Regions from separate parts of the Pantoea sp. YU22 genome, predicted to be linked through region 1. Evidence: predicted binding sites of a transcription regulator. Region 1 holds the regulator's gene; each other region holds the start of a gene.

Evidence for each region. Region 1 encodes CRP, which controls carbon source genes, mostly activating them, when cyclic AMP is high. Its sites were predicted from a motif close to ATGTGANNNNNNTCACAT; they were not measured.
Region 2: the regulator CRP is predicted to act here: its motif matches at 2,327-2,344, upstream of epd (erythrose-4-phosphate dehydrogenase).
Region 3: the regulator CRP is predicted to act here: its motif matches at 2,217-2,234, upstream of cdd (cytidine deaminase).
Region 4: the regulator CRP is predicted to act here: its motif matches at 1,744-1,761, upstream of deoC (deoxyribose-phosphate aldolase).

Annotation. Positions count from the first base shown of each region.
Region 1 covers NZ_RYDU01000007.1:18,167-22,576, reverse strand. The annotation lists gene EKL29_RS11870 (YccS/YhfK family putative transporter) at 1-1,199, opposite strand, end outside; gene crp (cAMP-activated global transcriptional regulator CRP) at 1,258-1,890, opposite strand; gene EKL29_RS11860 (OsmC family protein) at 2,191-2,595, shown strand; gene EKL29_RS11855 (phosphoribulokinase) at 2,831-3,700, opposite strand; gene EKL29_RS11850 (YheU family protein) at 3,762-3,980, opposite strand; gene EKL29_RS11845 (hydrolase) at 3,977-4,410, opposite strand, start outside.
Region 2 covers NZ_RYDU01000010.1:54,644-59,053, forward strand. The annotation lists gene tkt (transketolase) at 1-1,444, shown strand, start outside; gene EKL29_RS14715 (polymer-forming cytoskeletal protein) at 1,487-2,206, opposite strand; gene epd (erythrose-4-phosphate dehydrogenase) at 2,545-3,564, shown strand; gene pgk (phosphoglycerate kinase) at 3,616-4,410, shown strand, end outside.
Region 3 covers NZ_RYDU01000009.1:7,398-11,807, reverse strand. The annotation lists gene EKL29_RS13795 (NAD-dependent malic enzyme) at 1-1,123, opposite strand, end outside; gene cdd (cytidine deaminase) at 1,279-2,169, opposite strand; gene EKL29_RS13785 (CidB/LrgB family autolysis modulator) at 2,289-2,981, opposite strand; gene EKL29_RS13780 (CidA/LrgA family protein) at 2,974-3,363, opposite strand; gene metG (methionine--tRNA ligase) at 3,699-4,410, opposite strand, start outside.
Region 4 covers NZ_RYDU01000014.1:42,824-47,233, forward strand. The annotation lists gene deoA (thymidine phosphorylase) at 1-828, opposite strand, end outside; gene deoC (deoxyribose-phosphate aldolase) at 888-1,667, opposite strand; gene EKL29_RS17265 (TatD family hydrolase) at 1,841-2,617, opposite strand; gene EKL29_RS17270 (patatin family protein) at 2,614-3,666, opposite strand; gene EKL29_RS17275 (DUF1328 domain-containing protein) at 3,880-4,041, opposite strand; gene osmY (molecular chaperone OsmY) at 4,141-4,410, opposite strand, start outside.

The DNA.
Region 1 (4,410 bases):
CTGACAAACATAATGGTCATCAGGATCCAGTAGGGCTTGGGGATATCGAACAGCATCGCCAGCGCGCTGCCGAACATCAGCATCACGGCGAAGCGCGCCGCCGTGCGCAGCGCAGAGGACTTCAGCGACAGATAGCTGCGCAACGCGGCAAGCAGCGGCAGACGGCGCTGGCGATCGGTCATCAGGTCGCGCTGATAGAGCGGTTTTTGCGTGCGCAGCACGCGCGCGATGCGGCTGAAGTGGTAGAAGCAGAAGTGGCCCACCGGGTTATCGGGATGCTGACGGGCGATCTTCTCCAGCGCGCCGAGCGGCTTATCCATATCGAAACGGCTCGGCAGCTGGTGGTAAAGAATGGCGTCGGCGAGCGCGCGCAGTCGTGCCGAGATAATGTTGGCGTTCCAGCGTATTACCGCTTCTGCATGGCTGCGCTCTACCAGTTTCTGCACCTCCTCTGGCTGATGCAGGCTGACAGAGATATGCTCCTGCAGATCGAGCGCCACCTGAAAAGCGCGCGTCAGCCGTTTATGGCTGTTGTCGCGGCTGGCGGAGAGCATATGCATCTGCTGATAGCAGGTGTTAATCAAATCGACCGCTTTCTGCTGGCGCGCCAGCAGCGGGGGCAACGCTTTTTCCGGATCGGTAAGCTGGGTCAGCAGCGTATATTTCGCGTCGCAGTAATCCGCCAGTTCGCGGTAGATCAGGCTCAGGGTTTCGCGCATCGGCTGCTCTTTCCACAGCCAGAACCAGAACCAGTTGAAGAGTCCATACCAGAGCGTGCCGCCGATATAGAGCAGCGGCGGCACATAGATCGGCATGCGGCCGATCAGGCTTAGCGTAAAGATGGCCGCCACCAGCGTCCCTGAGAGCAAACGCCCGTGCAGAGGGCTGATTTCGCCGGTAACGCCCAGCAGCAGCGGCAGAACAAAGAGCACGGCAGGCAGCGGCACGCCTTTCAGCGTTAAGAGCTGGATCAGGAAACTGCCGAGCGCAAACAGCGAGCCGCCGACAATCAGACGTTTGAAGAAGCGTTTGTGCGGCGTATCCAGGCCCGCGACGTTACAGCAGGCAGGAACGAGAGAGAAGAGCAGCCCTTTTTGCAGATCGCCGAACAGCCAGCCGAGTGCCACGGGAATGCACAGCACCAGCGTCTGCCGCAGGGCATAGTTAACTTCGGGGTGATAGATGATTCGACGCCACATCACTTCGCTAAAAGCAGTAACGGCGTGACTGAGAAATCACGCCGTGAGTGAGAGGAAATCAGCGGGTGCCGTAAACGACAATGGTTTTGCCGTGTGCGGAAATCAGATTCTGGTCTTCCAGCATTTTCAAAATGCGGCCCACGGTTTCGCGTGAGCAACCAACGATTTGGCCAATTTCCTGACGAGTAATTTTGATTTGCATGCCGTCGGGATGCGTCATGGCGTCTGGCTGTTTAGCCAGGTTAAGCAGGGTTTGTGCAATACGTCCGGTAACGTCGAGGAAAGCTAAATTGCCTACTTTTTCCGATGTGACCTGCAGACGGCGCGCCATCTGCGACGAGAGACGCATTAAAATATCCGGGTTCACCTGGATAAGCTGACGGAATTTCTTGTAGGAAATCTCCGCCACTTCGCACGCGGTTTTAGCGCGTACCCAGGCGCTGCGCTCCTGACCTTCTTCAAACAGGCCAAGCTCGCCGATAAAATCACCCTGATTCAGGTAAGAGAGGATCATCTCTTTGCCCTCTTCATCTTTGATAAGTACCGCAACGGAACCTTTCACGATGTAGTAGAGGGTTTCAGCCTTCTCACCCTGATGAATCAGCGTACTTTTGGATGGATATTTGTGAATATGGCAATGGGACAGGAACCATTCGAGTGTAGGGTCTGTTTGCGGTTTGCCGAGAACCATTCGCTATTATCCTCTGTTGTAATCGTGCCCAAAACGCGGGGGGATTATTCCCTGCCAGGCGATGAAAGCTTCAAGCGTTTCTCCTGAAGGAGATTATTCGGGCCTTATTTTGCGGCAGGCGCTTGATGTGTCCCGTCTTCGTCCTTAACAGAACGAACTATTTTCAGCACTGTTTGTAGCACAGCTTTTGCCGACTGTCTTCTGTTGTCTCGCTTCAGCAAAGGGGGGATTACTCTGGATTGCTGTTTGTCAGGTGAACGCGTACTCTGGCGGCAAACGGGCTATTCTTGAGGTGGAAACATGCAGGCACGAGTGAAGTGGGTCGAAGGGTTAACCTTTCTCGGCGAGTCGGCGTCGGGACATCAGATTCTGATGGACGGCAACTCCGGCGATAAAGCGCCAAGTCCGATGGAGATGGTGCTGATGGCGACGGGCGGCTGCAGTGCCATCGACGTGGTCTCTATTTTACAGAAAGGGCGCAACGAGGTGGCGGACTGCGAGGTGAAGCTGACCTCAGAGCGTCGCGAAGAGGCGCCGCGTCTGTTTACCCATATTAACCTGCACTTTGTGGTCAGCGGCAAAGCGCTGAGCGATAAAGCCGTGGCGCGCGCGGTAGATCTCTCAGCGGAGAAGTATTGTTCGGTGGCGTTAATGCTGGGCAAGGGCGTTGAGATTACCCATAGCTATGAGGTGATTGAGCTGTAAGGCTGGTTGCCTTTAGCAACGAGCTCGCGCGGGTGAAATGGGCCGATCGCAAAGTCGCTCAAGGCATCCATGCGCGCTCGGCCCGCGACATCCTTGTCGCGGGACGCTTTGCTCCTCTGCCCATCTCACCCGCTCTTTGCGTTCCGGATGCCCTCTTTTGCGTCTTTGCGATCGGGCCTTGCCATCCGCGACCACCTCGGTCTTACCACCTGCGACCACCTGCGACCACAGCCGGTCAGGCGATCTGCTTCCCTTCCATCAGTCGCTGCACCAGCGGTGCCATAATCAGCTCCATCGCCAGCCCCATTTTACCGCCCGGCACCACCAGGGTATTCATATGCGAAATAAACGAACCCTGCAGCATCGCCAGCAGATAGGGGAAGTCGATATTTTCCAGCCCGCGGAAGTGAATAACCACAAAGCTCTCGTCCAGCGACGGGATCTCACGCGCGGCGAACGGGTTTGAGGTATCGACGGTAGGGACGCGCTGGAAGTTGATATGGGTGCGTGAAAACTGCGGCGTAATGAAGTTGATGTAATCCTCCATCGAGCGAACCACGGAATCCATCACGGCTTCGCGCGAGTGACCGCGTTCGCTGGTGTCGCGCACCAGCTTCTGGATCCACTCCAGGTTAACGATCGGCACAACCCCTACCAGCAGATCGACTTTCTCCGCCACATTATGCTGCTGCGTCACTACGCCGCCGTGGAGTCCTTCATAGAACAGCACGTCGGTATTTTCCGGCAGCGGCTGCCAGGGCGTAAAGGTGCCAGGCACCTGATTCCAGGGAACGGCTTCGTCGTAGGTATGCAGATACTTGCGCGACTGGCCTTTCCCTTCGTTGCCGTAGTCGGTAAAGGTTTGCTCCAGCAGACCGAAATCATTGGCTTCCGGACCGAAATAGCTGACGTGGCGCCCTAAGTCGCGCGCCTTGCGGATAGCCATATCCATTTCCGGCCGCGTATAGCGGTGGAAGCTGTCGCCCTCCAGCTCGGCGGCATGCAGGTTGAGCTGCTGAAAAATTTTACGGAACGCCAGGCTGGTGGTGGTGGTGCCGGCGCCGCTGGAGCCGGTTACCGCAATAATCGGATGTCGTGCTGACATGGAAAAGCTCCCTGTAGAGTCGGGCGATGAGCATAGTTAACACGAAAAGCGCGTCGACGCATCAGCCGCGAAATTCGCTGCGCGGCATAATATTGATAGTTTCATGCAGTTCCGACCAGACCAGCACGACGTCGCCGCGCTCCAGCTGGCGGCGCACATCATCGACTTTTTGCGCCAGGCTGCGCTCCTGCTCGCCATAGTCAGTGCCTTCGCGCAGCACAAAGGCTTCAATCAGGTTGGTAAGCGTATCGGGATCGAGTTGTTGCCAGGGAATAATCATGATGAGAGCCATTGTGTAAGCCACTGCGGCACACGTTGTTCGAGCCACATCTGCGGTTGACGCAGCGTGCCGCCGACAAAGCCAACGTGTCCGCCATGCGGCGTAAGTTGATAGAGGGTGCTGGCTGAGAGCTGCTCCGGCAGTGGGATCACCTCATCAGTCATAAAAGGATCGTCTTTGGCGTGAATGATCAGCAAGGGTTTACGCACCTTTTTTAACAGCGGCATAGCGCTGGCGCGCCGGTAATAGTCGCCCGCATCAAGAAAGCCGTGGGCGCGGGCGGTGATGGCGTCGTCAAAATCGCGCAGGCGGCGCAGCGCCTTAAGCTGCAGCAAATCTACCGGCAGCGTGCCCGGCCAGGCGCGCAGTTTACGCTCGGCGTTCTTTTTCAGCTGATCGAGCAGATAGCGTTGATAAAAGCGTGAAAAGC
Region 2 (4,410 bases), on a different contig from region 1:
CGACAACGGCATCTCTATCGACGGCCATACCGACGGCTGGTTCACCGATGACACCGCGAAGCGTTTCGAAGCCTACGGCTGGCACGTGGTGCGCGGCGTGGACGGCCACGACGCGGACGCAATCGCCCGGGCGATTGACGAGGCGAAAGCGGTCAGCGACAAGCCTTCGCTACTGATGTGCAAAACCGTTATCGGCTTCGGCTCGCCGAACAAGGCGGGCACGCACGACTCACACGGCGCACCGCTGGGCGACGACGAGGTGGCGCTGACCCGCAAGCAGCTGGGCTGGACGCACGCTCCGTTCGTTATCCCGTCAGAGATCTACGCCGAGTGGGACGCGAAAGAGGCGGGCCAGGCGAAAGAGGCGAAGTGGAACGAGAAGTTCGCCGCCTACGCGCAGGCGTACCCGGAGCTGGCCGCCGAGTTCAGGCGTCGCGTCAGCAACGAGCTGCCGGCCAGCTGGCACGAAGAGTCGCAGAAGTTCATTGAGCAGCTGCAGGCCAACCCGGCGAAAATCGCCAGCCGCAAGGCCTCGCAGAACGCCATCGAGGCGTTCGGTAAGCTGCTGCCGGAATATCTGGGCGGCTCTGCCGACCTGGCGCCGAGCAACCTGACCATGTGGTCCGGCTCTAAGCCGATCAACGTCGACCCGGCGGGCAACTATATCCATTACGGGGTGCGCGAGTTCGGCATGACCGCCATCGCCAATGGCCTGGCGCTGCACGGCGGCTTCCTGCCTTACACCGCCACCTTCCTGATGTTCGTGGAGTATGCGCGCAATGCGGCGCGTATGGCGGCGCTGATGAAGATCCGCCAGATTATGGTCTACACCCACGACTCTATCGGCCTGGGCGAAGACGGCCCGACCCACCAGCCGGTGGAGCAGCTGGCCAGCCTGCGCACCACGCCAAACATGAGCACCTGGCGTCCGTGCGATCAGGTCGAGTCGGCGGTGGCGTGGAAATACGCCATCGAGCGTAAAGACGGCCCGACCGCGCTGATCTTCTCCCGCCAGAATCTGGCGCAGCAGGCGCGCAGCGCAGAGCAGCTGGCGAACATCGCGCGCGGCGGCTACATCCTGAAAGAGAGCGACGGCCAGCCGGAGCTGATCCTGATTGCGACCGGCTCAGAGGTTGAGCTGGCGGTAGCGGCGTATGACAGGCTGAGCAGTGAAGGGATCAAGGTGCGCGTGGTCTCCATGCCGTCAACCGACACCTTTGACAAGCAGGACGCCGCGTGGCGCGAAGCGGTGCTGCCGAAAGCGATCGGCGCGCGCGTTGCGATTGAAGCGGGCATTGCGGACTACTGGCAGAAGTACACCGGCCTGCACGGCGCGGTGGTGGGGATGACCTCCTTCGGCGAGTCCGCTCCGGCGGAGCAGCTGTTCGAAGAGTTCGGCTTCACCGTGGACAACGTGGTGGCGCAGGCGAAAGCGGTACTGTAAGAAGTAAGGGTTCGCCTGCTTATGCTGGCGAACCCTGCCGGACTACTGCTGTACCAGCGTCGCCTTATGCAGTTGAAACTCCTGAGCGGAGGATACGGATGCTTCGCTCAGGCCGCTCTCCCTTTTATCCTGCTGCCAGGGATTAGAGGTGCCATAGAAACGCCCCTCCTGATGGACGGCCAGCGATTCGCATTCGATGGTGCCATCCATAAAACCTTCTGCATTGATGGCGATTTCACGGCTGCGGCACAATCCTTTTAGCTCGCCGCTGATTTCGGTACGCTGCGCATAGATCTCTCCGTCGACTCGCCCTTTTTTCTGCACAAAAACCGTTTTTTCCGCAATAATCTTGCCGGTGATATTGCCGTTAATGTGCACGTCTCCCTGAGCATTAACCTCGCCCGTAATCGTGCAGGTTTCCGGGATAGTCGTGGTGTTGACCGGTGCAGCCGGCGCAGCCTTGACCACAGTGGCGGCAGACACGCTCTCTTCGAAATCATCCTCAGGCGGTGTCACTACCGCCGCGCTGACCGTTTCGGCGTAGCTGGCGTTGAAGTTATTTTCTTTGCGTTTAAACATAATTATTCCTTTGTTGAATCTTAATCTCCTGAAAGCCGCCCGGGCGATAAGCGTTACCACTACTGCCAGCAGCAGCCCGCGATACTGACGCATCAGCGTCAGCGTAACGCTCCAGCTCAATACGTAGATCACCAGAGCGCAAGACCAGATAAACCAGAGATACCAAAGCAGGTTGTAGTTCATAGGTTGTCTGTCGTAATGACGCGCCTGTTGCCGCTATTGGGTTGAGTGGCGCTAAGCCGGGCTATTTTACTAAAGCAGGCCGCGTCTGGCGGTCGTTTTATATCCATAATGCAGGGGCGAGTGTGATCCTCGTCAGATTTTTAAAGTCTGATTTGATCTGACGCATTCCAATTATTACTGCTTCTCTTTATTGTAGCTGAACCGTTTCAGTAAGCGCTGTGACGGCGTTTTGTCGAGCGGCATAACGCTGCAAAAGCGCAAGAATTTCCTGTACAAACGAGAACGTCTGGCTCAGGCTAACGTTCCGATTTGACACTGATTTTAATTGCAGGGGTGGTATGACGGTTCGCATTGCCATAAATGGATTTGGTCGCATCGGACGCAATGTGCTGCGCGCCCTCTATGAGACCGGCCGCCGGGCAGAAATTACGGTTGTGGCGATCAATGAACTGGCGGAAGCGGCCGGTATGGCGCATCTGCTGAAATATGACACCAGCCATGGCCGCTTCGCCTTTGACGTGCGCCAGGAACGCGATCTGCTGTGGGTCGGCGAGGATACGATCCGCATCCTGCATCATGCCGATATCGCTTCGCTGCCGTGGCGCGAGCTTAATGTCGATGTAGTGCTGGATTGCACCGGCGTCTACGGCAGCCGGGCAGATGGCGAGGCGCATCTGCAGGCGGGCGCGAAGAAGGTGCTCTTTTCCCATCCGGGCGGCCACGATCTTGACGCGACCGTCGTGTTCGGCGTGAACGAACAGGCGCTTAAACAAACCGATCGCATCGTCTCTAACGCCTCCTGCACGACTAACTGCATTATTCCGGTGATTAAACTGCTGGATGACGCCTTCGGCATTGAGTCGGGCACGGTGACCACTATCCACTCGGCGATGCACGATCAACAGGTGATTGACGCCTATCACAGCGATCTGCGCCGCACGCGCGCCGCCAGTCAGTCGATCATTCCGGTCGATACTAAACTGGCCGCCGGGATCACCCGTATTTTTCCGAAATTCAACGACCGCTTTGAAGCGATCGCGGTACGTGTGCCGACCATCAACGTTACGGCCATCGATCTCAGCGTTTCCGTACGCGAGGCGGTAAGGGCCTGCGAGGTCAACGCGCTGCTGCAAAACGCGTCAGAGGGGGCATTTCGTGGTATAGTTGACTATACGGAATTACCGTTAGTCTCAGTAGATTTTAACCATGATCCGCACAGTGCCATTGTGGACGGCACGCAAACGCGGGTCAGCGGTCAGCGCCTGATCAAGACCCTGGTCTGGTGCGACAACGAATGGGGCTTTGCTAACCGAATGCTCGACACGACGTTAGCGATGGCCGCAAGCGGTTTCAGGTAAGGCGCGGTCTGCGTCTGACAAAACTTACGAGAATCAACGAGAGGGTTCACCATGTCTGTAATTAAGATGTCCGATTTGGATCTGGCTGGTAAGCGCGTTCTGATCCGCGCCGATCTCAACGTACCAGTAAAAGAAGGGAAAGTGACGTCAGACGCACGTATCCGTGCCTCTCTGCCTACCATCGAATCGGCGTTGAAACAGGGCGCAAAAGTGATGGTCACCTCTCACCTGGGTCGCCCGACCGAAGGTGAATATAACGAAGAATTCTCCCTCCTGCCCGTTGTTAACTATCTGAAAGAAAAACTGAACGGCACTAAAGTCACCCTGGCGAAAGATTACCTCGACGGCGTTGAAGTTGACGCGGGCGAGCTGGTCGTGCTGGAAAACGTGCGCTTTAACAAAGGCGAGAAGAAAGACGACGAAGCGCTGTCTAAAAAATATGCCGCGCTGTGCGACGTCTTCGTCATGGACGCCTTCGGCACCGCGCATCGCGCACAGGCCTCGACTCACGGCGTCGGCAAGTTTGCGCCGATCGCCTGCGCAGGCCCGCTGCTGTCAGCCGAGCTGGAAGCGCTGGGCAAAGTCATGAGCAACCCGGAGCGTCCGCTGGTGGCGGTGGTCGGCGGTTCAAAAGTCTCCACTAAATTCGACGTGCTGCAGTCGCTGGTGAAAATCGCTGACACCGTTATCGTCGGCGGCGGCATTGCCAACACCTTCGTCGCTATCGACAACAACGTCGGTAAATCGCTCTATGAGCCGGACTTCGTTGAAGCGGCGAAAGGCCTGCGCGACCAGTACGGCATTCCGGTTCCAACCGACTCACGCGTTGGCACGGAATTCTCTGAA
Region 3 (4,410 bases), on a different contig from region 1:
GCAGCGAGATTGAATCGCTTACGGTATCCCACTCTTTCAGGTTTTCGCTCTTCTGCACCAGCTTGCTCTGGAAGTCGAGCAGGTTAGGCAGTTTGTCGGTCAGCAGGCCGAAGCGATCGACCATCAGCACGCGCGCGCGCGCCTCTTCATCGCTTAATCCTTCAGATTTCATCTGGGCAATGATCTGCTCGGCGATGCCGCAACCGGCGGAACCCGCGCCGAGGAAGACCACTTTCTGCTCGCACAGGCGGCTGCCCGCGGCGCGGCTGGCAGCGATCAGCGTGCCGACGGTCACGGCGGCGGTGCCCTGAATATCGTCATTGAAGCAGCAAATTTCATCGCGATAGCGCTGCAGCAGCGGCATGGCATTTTTCTGCGCAAAGTCTTCAAACTGCAGCAGCACGTTCGGCCAGCGGCGTTTTACCGCCTGGATAAAGTCATTAACGAACGCGTCATACTCTTCGCCGGTAATGCGCGGATGACGCCAGCCCATATAGAGCGGATCGTTAAGCAGCTGCTGGTTGTTCGTACCGGCGTCCAGCACCACCGGCAGCGTATAGGCAGGTGAAATACCGCCGCAGGCGGTATAGAGCGACAGCTTGCCGATAGGAATGCCCATGCCGCCGATGCCCAAATCGCCGAGGCCGAGAATGCGCTCGCCGTCGGTCACCACAATCACCTTTACGTTCTGCTTGGTGGCGTTTTGCAGCATATCTTCAATATGGGCGCGGTTCGGATAGGAGATAAAGACGCCACGTGCGCGGCGGTAGATCTCGGAGAAGTGTTCGCAGGCCGCGCCGACGGTCGGGGTATAGATAATCGGCATCATCTCTTCGAGATGATTGTCGAGCAGGCGATAGAAAAGGGTTTCGTTGGTGTCCTGAATATTGCGCAGGTAGACGTGTTTATCGTTATTGTTTTTGAAATCCTGGAACTGACGCCAGGCGCGCTCAGCCTGCTCTTCGATACTCTCGACCGCTTCAGGCAGCAGGCCGTTGAGGTTAAATTCGTTGCGCTCTTCAAGCGAGAAGGCGCTGCCTTTATTCAGCAGGGGAAATTCCAGCAGGATCGGGCCAGCGTAGGGGATGTACAGCGGACGCTTACTTTCGTACTCATGTTCCATGAATTGATGCTCCGGTTGCGGTGTTGTCTGGCAAAGCTCAGACGCCAGTCGTTCTTTTTTTGTGTTGCTGGCGCACGATCCTATGAAATTTCTCGCCGATGTACAGCTTTTGTAAATAAAAGATATTGCAATTGTTGAAAAGCGTGTTGCGCGCCTCAGGCTTTGCGCAGCGTGACGCGTGCGAGCTGGGTGCAGCCCAGCGCGGCCAGGGTCGCCTGAGTGGCGGCGAACTGGTTCAGCGTGGCGTTTTCCACTTCAGCCAGCGCTGCCGCCTCGATATTTTCACAGGCTTCACCCTGCATATTCAGCAGGATCAGCGCGGCCTGTAGCGGCGGCAGGCTCGGGTTATAGGCGGCATTCTCGGCGTAGCGTCCTGTGACTATCGCGCCGCCCGAGGTGCGTAGCGCAATGCCGCTGTGGGAGCCGCTGTAGGGCGCATGGCTCTCGTTAGCGGCCGCGATTGCCGCCTGCGCCAGCGCATCGCCTTCCGCCAGATAGCCGTGGTCCACCTTATCCAGCAGCAGCGTGGTGATGTTCAGGTCGCGTGGGCCGAACGCGTCCGGCAGATAGTCGCCCAGCGTGCTGACGTTACGGCCAGGCAGGCTGATGCGCAGATCGGTGCCGCTGTTGAGTTCGTTCATAAACTGGCGACAGTGGCCGCACGGCGTGTAGTTGACGGTAACGGCTTCCAGACGGCGCTCGCCGCGTAGCCAGGCGTGCGCGATTGCGCTCTGCTCGCCATGTACCGTTTGCTGCAGCGCCACGCCTGTAAACTCCATATTGGCGCCGAAATACCAGTGGCCGCTGACGCCGCGTGCCACGGCGCCCACGTTGAAGCGCGAGACCGGCACAACTGCACAGGCTGCCGCCAGCGGCAGCAGCGCCAGGGCGAGCGCATCGGCGTCCAGCTGGGTCTGCTGCATCAGCGATGCAACCTGCTCCGGCGTCAGCATCGCCTGAAACTGCGCGTCGTCAAGGATCGGACGCAGCGCGCTTTGCAGAGCCGCGGGCAGCGCGTCGAAGGCGGAGGTGAAACGTGGATGCATGATAGCCTCGTCAATATCAGGCGGCCCATTGCCGCCTGAAGGGTTATATGTGATCTGTATCGCTCTGACAATGCAACAGATTTGCATCGTTTCAACTTTGCGAGATCTATCGCAAAGTTTTAGCCAAAGGCGTGCAGCAGCAGCGGAAAAATAAAGGGCGCCAGCAGTGAGGTAATAATGCCGCACAGCACCAGCGCCAGCGAGCTGAACGCGCCTTCCTGGTAGTCCACCTCCGCTGCGCGCGCCGTGCCGAGCGCGTGAGATGCATTGCCGATCGCCAGTCCGCGCGCCGCGCGGGTTTTTATCCCCAGCAGGTTCAGCACCATATGGCCGAATACCGCGCCGAGCACGCCGGCAATCAGCACGCAGATGGCGCTGATAGCGGGTATGCCGTGCAGCGAGGCGGAGACGGCCATCGCAATCGGCGTGGTCACGGATTTAGGCAGAATAGTGGCGGCGATTTCCGGCGTCGCCCCCATCCACAGCGCAATAGCGGTGCCGGAAACCATGGCGGTCAGGCTGCCGATAAAGCAGACGCCGATAAGCGACTTCCAGCGCGCGCGAATTTGATGCATCTGCTCGTAGAGCGGCAGCGCCAGCGCAACGACTGCCGGCTGCAGCAGCTGATTAAGGATCTGGCTGCCGGCGAAATAGCGCGTGTAGGGGATGTGCAGCAGCAGCAGCAGCGGGATGATGATCGCCATCGCCACCAGCAGCGGATTGAGTAACGAGATTTTCAGCTTTGCCGCCAGGCGGCGCGCCAGCATAAAGGCGCCGACGCTGAGCGGCAGCGACCACCAGATGTCACTCACCGGGCTTCTCCTGCACGCTTCGCGTATGAATTTTATGGGCGCTCCAGCCGACAATGGTCAGGACAAGAAAGGTGCTGACCACGATAGAGACCACAATTGGACCGAACTGGGCGCTCAGCACGTCGGTGTAGTTCATGATGCCGACGCTGATGGGCACAAACAGCAGCGCCATATAGCGGATCAGCAGATGGCAGCCTGGCTTAACCCAGTCCACGGGGAGGATCTGCGTCGCCAGCAGGGCGAACAGCGTCAGCATGCCAAGGATGCTGCCAGGAATAGTAATCGGCAGCAGTACGGCGATGGCGTTACCCGCATAGAGACAGAGATAGATGATGACGAAGGCGCGTACGTAGCGCCAGCAAAGAGACAGCACGGTGGGCATAGCAGGCTCCTGTTTTCACTGCACAACATAATACGCACTAAGCGTTAAGCGTGCTAGCGATCACACTTACCTTGAGGACGACACTTTTCCTGGCTAATGGCCGCAAACAAGCCAGCAAGCGGGGGAGATGGACCAAAGAGCAAAGCGTCCTGCGGCAGGAACAAAAACGCAGCGCGTTAGCCCGTTTACGGGCGCACCTCAGGGATAGGCGCGTAGCCGCGCAGGCCGAGATGCCGTTTTTGGCGTCTGTGCGATCGGGCCATGTCCCCCGCGACGGGCACGTTAGCGAAAGCCTAAGGGCGACAATGCTGTCGCCCTTATCCAGCCTGTAACCCTTACTTAACTGGCATACCCGGCTGCGCGCCGCTGTCGACGGAGAGCACAAACAGATCTTTTCCGCCCGGACCGGCTGACAGCACCATGCCTTCCGAAACGCCGAAGCGCATTTTACGCGGCGCGAGGTTGGCGACGATAATCGTCATCTTGCCGATCAAGACCGAAGGATCCGGATAGGCGGCGCGAATGCCGGAGAAAATCTGACGCTTCTCGCCGCCCAGATCGAGCTGCAGACGCAGCAGCTTATCAGAGCCTTCCACCAGTTCGGCGTTTTCAATCAGCGCCACGCGCATATCGACTTTCGCGAAGTCGTCAATAGTAATGGTGTCGCCAATCGGCGCATCCGCCAGCGGGCCAGTGGCCGGTTTGCTGGCCGCTGCGGCATCCTCTTTCGACGCTTCAATCAGCGCGTTAACTTTGGTCATTTCGATACGTCCATAAAGTGCTTTAAACGGCGCTACCTGATGGCTGAGCAGCGGCTGCGGGATAGCGTCCCAGCTTAATTCGCTGTTGAGGAACGCTTCGGCGCGCTCGCTCAGGCTCGGCAGCACCGGCTTCAGCCAGGTCATCAGCACGCGGAACAGGTTGATGCCCATCGAGCAGATCGCCTGCAGATCGGCGTCGCGACCCTCTTCTTTCGCTACCACCCAGGGCGCCTGTTCGTCTACGTAGCGGTTCGCCAGATCGGCCAGCGCCATAATTTCGCGAATG
Region 4 (4,410 bases), on a different contig from region 1:
CGTGACCTCCAGCAGGCGCGGATTGCGCTCCGCGCCGGTGAGGAAGCGCACCGCTTCGCGCACTTCCAGCGCATTGCCCGCGCTTGAAGCCAGCACCTGATTCATATCGGTCAGCAGCGCGGTGGTCGTGCAGCCCGCGCCGTTCGCCACGCCGACAATCGCCTGAGCCAGTTCAAGCGAGGCGTCGAAGGTCGGCATAAAGGCGCCTGACCCGACTTTAACGTCCATCACCAGCGCATCCAGCCCTTCCGCCAGCTTTTTCGCCAGGATAGAGGCGGTGATCAGCGGGATAGAATCCACGGTCGCGGTGATATCGCGCGTCGCGTAGAAGCGCTTATCCGCCGGCGCGAGCGAGCTGGTCTGGCCGATAATCGCCACGCCGGTCTGTTTGATGATCTGACGGAAGCGCTCGTCGTCCGGGAAAATATCAAAGTCAGGGATCGCCTCCAGCTTGTCCAGCGTGCCGCCGGTATGACCGAGGCCGCGTCCGGAGATCATCGGCACATAGCCGCCGCAGGCCGCCACCATCGGGCCCAGCATCAGCGAGGTAACGTCACCGACGCCGCCGGTAGAGTGCTTATCCACCACCGGCCCGTTGAGATTCAGCGACTGCCAGTTCAGCACGGTGCCGGAGTCGCGCATCGCCATGGTGAGCGCCACGCGCTCCGGCAGCGACATATCGTGAAAAAAGATGGTCATCGCCAGCGCGGCGATCTGTCCTTCGGAAACGCTGTTGTCGCGCACGCCGTTGATGAAGAAGCGGATCTCCTCTTCACTCAGCGTCTGGCCGTCGCGTTTTTTACGAATGATTTCTTGCGGCAGAAACAAAGTCGCCCCCTTAATCAGGGTTGTGATGAGAATGGCGGCCCGCGGCCGCCGTCACGCAATCAGTAGCCCGCTTTGCTGGAAGCGGTCTGATGGCCCAGTGCATTCAGCAGGCTGGCTAACAGGCTGGACGCGCCAAAGCGGAAGTGGCGCGCGTCGGCCCAGCCTTCGCCCAGAATATCGTCCGCCAGCTTGAGGTAGATAGCTGCGTCTTCTGCGCTACGCACGCCGCCCGCCGGTTTAAAGCCGACCTTCTCTTTCACGCCTTTATCGCGGATCACGCTCATCATGATCTGCGCCACTTCCGGCGTGGCGTTGACCGGCACCTTGCCGGTGGAGGTTTTAATAAAGTCCGCGCCTGCGTCGATAGCGATTTCAGAAGCCTGACGGATCAGCGCTTCATCTTTCAGTTCGCCGCTTTCAATAATCACTTTCAACAGCACGTCAGCCTGCGCGCACGCCTCTTTACAGGCTTTCACCAGCTCAAAGCCGATCTGGGCGTTGCCGGCGATCAGCGCGCGATAAGGGAAGACCACGTCCACTTCGTCCGCGCCATAGGCGATGGCCGCGCGGGTTTCCGCCAGCGCGATATCGATATCGTCATTGCCGTGCGGGAAGTTAGTCACGGTGGCGATGCGGATATCGGGCGTGCCCTGCTCACGCAGCGCTTTACGCGCGACCGGGATAAAGCGTGGATAGATGCAAATCGCGGCAGTATTGCCCGCTGGCGATTTCGCCTGGCGGCAGAGCGCGATCACTTTTTCGTCGGTATCGTCTTCATTCAGGGTGGTCAGATCCATCAGTTGCAGCGCGCGCTGCGCTGCAGCGGTAATATCGGTCATGGTGTTCTCCAGATAACAAACTGGCGTTAAAGCGCCGGTTTAATGTGATAATTCTAACAATACAAAGCGGCTGTTTATGTGGGATTCATCACACTGCCGCCATGAACAGATAGCAGTAATGGTAATTATAACCCAGAGAAGCGCGATGTTACTATTATCACATCAGGAGAGCATTAATCAGGCAGGTTGAACAGGCGTTGCGTGTTGCGCCACAGTGCCTCGGCGATCGCCTGCGGCGGCTCCGGGCGCAGTTCGCACAAGGTTTGCCACACCAGCCGCGCGCGCTCCGGCCGGTTCGGCTGCCCCTGGAAACCGTGCAGCGGCATATCGGGCGCGTCGGTTTCCAGCAGCAGCGCTTCCAGAGGCAGCTGCGCCAGAGTGTTGCGGGTTTTGCTGGCGCGCGCATAGGTCAGGGTGCCGCCGACGCCGATGGCGTAGCCGAGCCTGATAAAAGCCTGCGCCTGCTGCAGGCTGCCGGCGAAGCCGTGTACCACGCCGCGACGCGGCAGATCGTGACGGCGCAGATGCAGCGCCAGCTTGTCGTGGGTGCGGCGCGAATGCAGGATCACCGGCAGTTCATACTGCTTCGCCAGCCGCAGCTGCGCATCCAGCAGGAATTCCTGACGCGCAAACGCTGGATTTTCCATATAGAGATCGAGGCCGATCTCGCCTATCGCCACCAGCTTCGCCGGTTTGCGTTGCAGCCAGCTTTCCAGCTGGTCGAGATGCGCATCCTCGTGGCGATCGATGGCGATGGGATGCAGGCCGAGCGCTGCGTAAAGTGCCTGATGCTGCGCCGCCAGCGCGGCGATACCCGCGAAACGGCTGGCATCGACCGCCGGTACGATAATGCGCTCCACGCCCGCCTCGGCGGCGCGCGCAATGCTTCCCGCTTCATCGCCGACAAAGGGCGGGAAATCGAAATGGCAGTGGGTATCGGTAAATCTCATGCCAGCGAACCTTCATCATAATCTGCGTCGTTGCCCGCGACCGGCGGCGTCATGATTGGCCGGTTGTCAGGCGCGTTAGCCACAGGCGCGGGCGGCGTGACGGTGGTATAGCGCGTGAACGGCTCGGCGTCGCTTAACCACTTGCCCAGCGTGGCGAGAAAGTAGCGGCCGCAGCGTCGTCCCAGATGATAATCCTGATTTAGAGAGGAGATGCGGCTGCCCAGCGCCATACTCGCCAGCACGTGCGGCGGATAGATTTCGATAATACGCAGGTCGTCGGGCGGCTGCTCAATAAACTGCTGAATTTCACGGTAGCTCGCTTCGTGATGATGCAGGATATTGATCATCGGCTGCAGCGCGCTGGCGCTAAGCCAGCGTTCCATACGCTTCACCCATTTTGGCGTGTAGAACATCTGCGACGGCACGGTGCGGATCACCACAATGGTGTCTGCGCCGCGTCGCGCGGCTTCCCGCACCGGAATGGCGTCGCTGATGCCGCCGTCGAGATAGCTGATGCCTTCCAGATCGACGCCGAGCCGGTAGAAGCCGGGGATGGCGCTTGAGGCTTTAATCAGATCGTGCCAGTTGGCGCTGGTGGGCGCGAAATAGCCGGGCGTGTAGTCGTCGCTGCGGCAGGCGCACATGTAAAACTCGCGCCCGCCATCGAACAACAGCCTGCCGCTCTCCAGCGCCAGCGGGAATTCGCGCTGCGTAACGTCGATGAGCCAGTCGAGATCGATCAGATTACCGCCGCGCACGAAACGCAGCGGATCGAAAAAGAGTTTGCTGGTGGTATAGCGCGTGATAACGCGTCGCGCGTAGCCTTGCTGCCCGCAGACAAAGGCTGAGAGATTCTGCGCACCCGCCGAGGTGCCGATAAAAAGATCGAAGGGATTGAATTTCGCTCGCTGGAACTCATCCAGCACGCCTGCGGTAAAAATGCCGCGCTGACCACCGCCTTCGCAGACCAGGGCGATTTTGCGCGCTTTAAACGGGGATTGTGCTAAGGGCTCTGTTGCGCCCAGCGTTACAGGGATCCTGATACCCACTTCTGTTCCTCAGAAGGGTTCTGAGGTTTACTGTCGCATCAGTCCACTCATGCAACGGCATCCCGGAGAACCAGCCATGTTCTTCTCCCGACCCGCCGCCAGTCTCTCTGGCGACGGCTGCCGCGCGTAGTGCGTTATCCTTAACGCCGCACGGCAGCTGGCTGGCCTCCGCTTTATGCAAGCTCGCTGCAAAAATCAGAATGACACAACCGGTCAGGGTCGTTTGCGGCCGGTAAACAGGCTCACGAGGAACAGGATAATACCGACAACGAAGACAACTTTAGCCGCCCATGCTGCCGTACCGGCGAGGCCGCCAAATCCTAACGCCGCCGCGATAAGTGCAATTACCAGAAAAATAATACCCCAACGAAACATAAGCCTCTCCTTACCATAGTGAAATCGAACTGCTTGTTTCTTCCCAGTTTGGGTCTTGTTTTGTCAGCACGGCGTCACGCAGACGCCGCGCTCACGACGTTAAGACTTCACGGTCAGGTCATTCTTAACGCTTTTAACGCCTTCAATGGCTTTCGCGATGCTTTCAGCGCGATCCGACTGCGCTTTAGTCGCGACGGTTCCTGAAAGCTGGACGACGCCGTCGGTGGTTTCTACCTTGACGTTACGCGACGGGACAATGTCATCGGCTAACAGTTTAGCTTTAATTTCGCTAGTCGTTGCCGCATCGCCGGCATATCCCTTCATACTTTGTGATTTGCTGTCTTTAACGTGCAGTTTGTCGCTGACGGA